2 linked regions of the Pelosinus fermentans DSM 17108 genome follow. The protein of the gene in region 1 interacts with the protein of each later gene in a pairwise test. Links are inferred from orthologs where the notes say so. Each region holds a gene or a part of one and is shown in the gene's direction. Other genes may lie near its edges.

The links.
Region 2: the proteins of FR7_RS11865 (region 1) and def interact in binary tests that used the Escherichia coli proteins (3 or more experiments, as listed by UniProt). The link is inferred for Pelosinus fermentans DSM 17108 from one-to-one orthologs.

Annotation. Positions count from the first base shown.
Region 1 is NZ_AKVN02000001.1:2,576,223-2,579,325, reverse strand. What follows is about bases 106-2,870. They hold FR7_RS11865 (aspartate-semialdehyde dehydrogenase), read left to right. Parts: upstream 106-854; coding sequence 855-1,886; downstream 1,887-2,870. Other genes in these bases: dapG (aspartate kinase), read left to right, coding at 1,897-2,870; dapB (4-hydroxy-tetrahydrodipicolinate reductase), read left to right, coding at 106-662. Outside these bases: more of dapB, read left to right, coding at 1-105; more of dapG, read left to right, coding at 2,871-3,103; dapA (4-hydroxy-tetrahydrodipicolinate synthase), read left to right, coding at 3,092-3,103.
Region 2 is NZ_AKVN02000001.1:2,379,622-2,382,895, forward strand. Bases 154-3,089 are described here. They hold def (peptide deformylase), read left to right. Parts: upstream 154-1,340; coding sequence 1,341-1,838; downstream 1,839-3,089. Other genes in these bases: priA (primosomal protein N'), read left to right, coding at 154-1,299; fmt (methionyl-tRNA formyltransferase), read left to right, coding at 1,844-2,785; FR7_RS10845 (DUF116 domain-containing protein), read left to right, coding at 2,799-3,089. Outside these bases: more of priA, read left to right, coding at 1-153; more of FR7_RS10845, read left to right, coding at 3,090-3,274. UniProt on the Escherichia coli protein: Removes the formyl group from the N-terminal Met of newly synthesized proteins. Requires at least a dipeptide for an efficient rate of reaction. N-terminal L-methionine is a prerequisite for activity but the enzyme has broad specificity at other positions.

The DNA of each region.
Region 1 (3,103 bases):
TAATCGGCGCAGGAAAAACGGGCATTGTTATAGGTAATGATTTGCAAACCGTTATTAACGAAACAAAGCCACAAGTAATGGTTGATTTCACAAGACCAGAAGTAGTATTAAATAATATCCACATCGCCATTAATAATGGAATCTGTCCTGTTGTGGGAACTACTGGTCTATCAGAAGAAAATATAGAAGAGATTAGAAGATTATGCGTAGAAACTAAGGTAAATGCATTAATTTCTCCTAATTTTTCAATTGGGGCAATCTTAATGATGAAACTGGCACAAGATGCTGCGAAATTTTTTCCTCATGTGGAAATTATTGAATTACATCATGATCAAAAACTTGATGCACCATCTGGAACTGCCTTGCATACTGCAGAGCTAATAGCCAAAAAGCGCGGTTTCTTACATCAAGGGCACCCTGATGAGGTTGAAAAGCTCGCTGGTGCACGTGGTGGCGACTTCTCAGGTATCAGAATGCATAGCGTTCGTCTTCCTGGCTATGTAGCACATCAAGAAGTTATTTTTGGTGGACTTGGTCAAACCTTGACGATTCGCCATGATTCTATATCACGAGAATCATTTATGCCAGGAGTTTTACTAGCGTGTAAACACGTACTTAATGCAAATGGCCTAGTCTTAGGACTTGAAGAAATTTTGAAATAATCCCTTGTATCCTTTAACATATAGCTTATGAAATATAAATATCCCAAAATAATGGCATTAATGGCATAATCATTATTAAATTAATAGCATTTTTTGCACTAAATTAAGCATTCTAAGCAAGAATTATAGTAAAAAATATGAATATAATAAAGTATATAGAATCTTATGAGAAAACAAAAGGGAGCGATATATATGAAAAAATATAATGTAGCAATACTCGGAGCTACTGGAGCAGTTGGTCAGGAGTTTTTAAATTTAATTGAAGAGCGTAATTTTCCATATGATAATTTAAAATTGCTTGCTTCCAAACGGTCAGCCGGTAAAATTATTAATTTTATGGGAAAAAATTTCACTGTAGAAGAAGCTACTGATGACTCTTTTAAGAATATAGACATCGCTTTATTTGCTGGTGGCTCTGCCAGCACAAAGTTTGCACCTGCTGCAGTAAAATATGGTGCAGTAGTCATTGATAATTCCAGCGCTTTTAGAATGGATCCTACAGTACCATTAGTTGTACCAGAAGTGAATCCAGAAGCGATACAACAACATAAAGGAATTATTGCAAATCCAAATTGTTCTACCATTATAATGGCAATGGCTTTAAAGCCACTATATGATCAGGCTAAAATTAAGCGAGTAGTGGTATCCACATATCAAGCAGTCTCTGGTGCTGGTAAAGAAGCGATTGATGAATTAGATAACCAGGTCCAAGCAATTGTAGAAAATCGTCCTGTAGAAGCTACTATTTTACCAAGTTCCAGCTTACCAAAACATTATCAGATTGCCTTTAATGTCATTCCACACATTGATGTATTTGTGGAAGGTGATTACACAAAAGAAGAAATGAAAATGGTACATGAAACACAGAAAATATTCAATGATTATACAATGGGAATTACAGCAACTACTGTAAGAGTGCCCATTTATCGTAGCCATTCAGAGTCAATCAATATAGAATTTGAAAAAGAAGTCTCAGTTGATCAGGCAAAAGAACTTTTAGCTGCATTTCCTGGGGTTATTTTACAAGATAATCCTGCAGAAATGTTGTATCCAATGCCATTATTCACTTCAAACCAAAATGAAGTCTTTGTTGGTCGAATTAGAAAAGATAATTCCATTCAAAATGCCCTTAATTTATGGGTTGTTGGCGATCAAATACGTAAAGGTGCTGCTTTAAATGCTTTACAAATTGCCGAGTATATGATTAAGCATAACTTAATTTGAGGTGTAAATAATGGGGATAATAATTCAAAAATTTGGTGGTACCTCAGTTGCAACTCCTGAGGCAAGAAAGTTAGTAATAGAAAAAATTAAAGCTGCTGTTACTAACGAATTGAGTCCTGTCGTTGTCGTCTCTGCTATGGGACGTAAAGGGGAATGCTATGCAACCGATACTTTTATTGAATTAGCACGAAAAGCATATAAAGATATAGCAAGCCGCGAACTTGATCAGATCTTATACTGCGGCGAAATGATCTCCGCCGTCATTATGGCTGGCACATTACAAGCCGCTGGACTTGATGCTGTTATGCTTACAGGTGGGCAAGCTGGCATAATAACTGATAATAATTTCAATAACGCTCGTATTTTAAAAGTAGATCCTTCTCGCATATGCAACTTAATTAAGATGGGTAAAATTCCTGTAGTATGCGGTTTTCAAGGTATAACTATTGATGATGAATTTACTACATTAGGCCGTGGAGGTAGTGACACTACTGCAGCTGCTTTGGGATCTGCTCTCGATGCTGAATTGATAGAAATTTATACAGACGTAGATGGAATTATGACTGCCGATCCTAGAATTGTAAGTACAGCAAAGATTCTCGACTGTATTACCTATGGAGAAGTCTGTCAATTAGCTCACCAAGGTGCTAAAGTTATTCATCCTCGAGCTGTAGAAATTGCTATGCAGAAAAGTATTCCTCTAGTGGTAAAGTCAACATTTTCCAATGAACCTGGTACACTTATAACTAGCATTACTAAAGAAGATACAGCTGACACATATGTTGCTGATCGTGTTGCTACAGGTGTAACCTTTATATCTAATATTGCCCAAATCAAAATTAATTTACATGATTCTTTAAATAATATTGCAAGCTTTAATATCTTCAAATCAATGGCGGACAATGGAATCAGTGTAGATTTGATTAATGTTCATCCTGGGCAAATCATGTTTACAATAGCAGAAGATCTTGCAGAGAAAGCAACTGCTCAACTTCAAGAATTTGGTTGCGATGTACACACAACTCTTGACTGTGCTAAAGTTTCAGTTGTAGGTGGGGGAATTAATGGTGTCCCAGGTGTGATGGCCAGTTTTATAGAAGCCCTGTCTATGAATAACATCCCTATATTACAAACAGTAGACTCTCATACATCAATCTCCGTTTTAATAAAGAAATCATTTGTACAATCAGCCGTTACAGCATTACATGAAAAGTTTA
Region 2 (3,274 bases), 200 kb from region 1 along the record:
GGCATTGTAATTGGTGCACGTTCTGCTATTTTTGCACCCTTGCCAGATGTCGGTATTATTATTATGGATGAAGAACATGAATTTACGTACAAACAAGAAGAAACACCTCGTTATCATACAAGACAAGTCGCTATTACGAGAGCTACTTTGTCTGGTGCGGTGGTCATCATGGGCAGCGCTACGCCAGCAATCGAGACTTATTTTCAGACTCAAATGGGCCAACATACCTTGCTACTTATGTCAAAGCGCATAGCTAATGCAAATTTGCCCGCAGTCACTATCGTTGATATGCGGGAAGAATTGCGTAAGAAGAGACGAAGTGTCATATCACTTCCCTTGCAAGAACTGCTGCAAGAGACTATAAGTCGTGGCGAACAAGCTATTATTTTACTGAATCGTCGTGGTTATGCTACCTTCGTCATGTGTCGGGAATGTGGACATATTGTACGTTGTAAGCATTGCGATATTTCTCTGGTGTATCATTCTGTAGGGAAGAAGCTGAAGTGTCACTATTGCCAGTGTATTGAAACGGTTCCGGATATTTGCCCTGAATGTAATAGCCGCTATATTCGTTTTTTTGGAACCGGCACACAAAAGCTGCAAGAGGAAATAGTAACATTGTTTCCCCATATCCGCGTAGTGCGGATGGATCAGGATACAACAGGTGGAAGAATGGCCTATGATCGTATTTTAGAGGCATTTGCTAAAGGCGAATATGATCTTTTACTGGGGACACAGATGGTGGCTAAAGGGCATGACGTGAAAAATGTGACGGCCGTTGGCATTATAGCAGCTGATAGTATATTAAATTTACCAGACTTTAGAGCAGCGGAGCGCGTATATGCGTTGCTAACTCAGGCGGCAGGTCGTGCAGGCCGCGGTGATAAGGCAGGAAAGGTCGTAGTACAGACTTATAATCCTGAGCATTATGCAGTACAGGCAGGAGCTAATCAGGATTATCAAAGTTTTTATGAATCTGAGATTGTGTACCGCAAAGCGCTTTGTTATCCACCTTATGGACAAATCATAAAATTAACAGTTCAGGCTAAAGAAGAAAGTATGGCTCGCAATCAGGCTGAGCAAATAATCAAAGAATTGCGAAGCTTAATGGCGGAAAGTAAGACTGTAGAAATAATAGGGCCGTTTCCCGCTCCGATTGCTAAAGTTAATGATATATTTCGTATGAATATCATTATAAAAGCAAAGGATCTCACGAATGTGAGGGCTTACATAACATCTATGGGATTAACCATACGTCCAGATGTTATGATTGATGTGGAACCTGTTAGTATCATGTAGAATAATTTGTTTAGTATAGGCGTGGATTTTTGTATAGTTCTATGATAAAATTTGGGCAGGATTTATCCAAGGTAGGAGGGTATTATAACTGTATGGAAATTAGAAAAGCTGGTGACAAAGTATTAAAAGAAATAGCTGAGCCTGTAGCTCGCGTTGATAAAAAAATAAGGAAACTTATTGATGATATGGCCCAAACTATGTATAATGCTGATGGAGTTGGATTAGCCGCTCCGCAGGTTGGCGTATCTCTTAGGGTTATTGTTTTGGATGTGGATGATGAACTCATCGAATTAATAAATCCAATTATTATAAAAAAAAGTGAAGACTGTGAATTGGGTAATGAAGGATGTTTAAGTGTTCCTGGGGTTTTTGGTGAAGTTGAGAGGTTTTCTGAAGTTACCGTTACAGGCTTAAATCGTTTTGGTAAAAATATAACGATTACAGGAACTGGTTTGTTAGCTAGGGCCCTGCAGCATGAAATCGATCATTTGGATGGCATATTATTTATCGAAAAAGCAAAAACCATTCATAAGGGGTAATTGATATGTCAAAATTAAGAGTCGTATTTATGGGGACGCCAGATTTTGCTGTTCCTTGTTTAGATGCATTAGTTAAAGAAGAATATAATGTTGTTGCAGTGGTAACCCAGCCTGATCGCCCTAAAGGGCGAGGACAAAAACTGGCAGAGTCCCCGGTGAAGCAGGCCGCGATTTCCTATGACATACCTGTATTGCAGCCTAATAAAGTAAAAGATCCTGTATTTCAAGATGTGTTGTTCTCTTTAAAACCTGATATCATTGTTGTTGTTGCTTTTGGGCAGTTATTGCCCAAAACGCTATTAGATTTACCCCCTTTGGGTTGTATAAATGTGCACGCATCTTTATTACCTTTATATCGGGGAGCTGCACCCATCCATTGGTCAATTATTAAAGGTGATAAAGTAACTGGTGTCACCACAATGTTTATGGATATTGGCATGGATACAGGGGACATGATATTAAAGGAGAAGATATCTATTTCTGAAATGGATACTACTGGCGATATCCATGATAAGTTAAAAAATATTGGAGCCAATGTGCTTAGTGAGACAATGAAATTAATTGTGGATAAAAAAGCTCCACGTATTGCACAAAATAATGAAGAGGCTACCTATGCTTCTATGTTGACAAGGGAATTAGAACGTATCAATTGGCAAGTACCGGCAGTTGCCATTCATAATTTGGTTAGAGGTCTCAATCCCTGGCCTGGCGCTTATTGTTTCTATCAAGATAAAAACTTGAAAATCTGGCAAACTAGGACGTATCCAACAGATGATATAGTAACTCAGCCAGGGAGAATCGCAGAGATTACTGCAGAAGGTTTTGCAGTAGAAACAAGACAGGGCTTGCTGGAAATTTTAGAAGTTCAGCCTGCTAGTAAGCGTCGTATGAGGGCAATTGATTTTATATGTGGTTATGGGTTAAGTGTTGGCGATATCTTAGAATAGAAGGTGAATTTTCATGATAGAGGTGATGGCTCGTCCCAAGAAACGCTTGTTTTTGGCACTTATAGTAGCTAGTTTGTTAGTGGCTACTCTTTCTACTTATGGATTGTGGATGGTAAGCTTCCCAGGATTAGCAAATATCAGCACTCACTTGCCGATTATTCTTGGCGTTTTCTTGGCATTATTTATCTTGGCCATTGGAATTGGAGTTGGTGGAATCATTCTAGCCATTTTAGGTTTTTCTACTCTAGCTTTATTCCAAGGACCTGCTTGGTCTGCTATTAATTTATTATTTCCCCTTGCCATTCGAATTGGTAAAATCTTTGATGTGGAAAAAGAAAGAGTCGAACGTTCCTTTATTGAAGTTAGTAATTACTTAATACAGCAAAAAAGAATTAAGGTTGCACCTGAGAAACTCTTAATTCTTACACCACATTGTATTCAACAAGAGATGTGTCAATATAAAGTGACTCACGATATTAGTAATTGTCG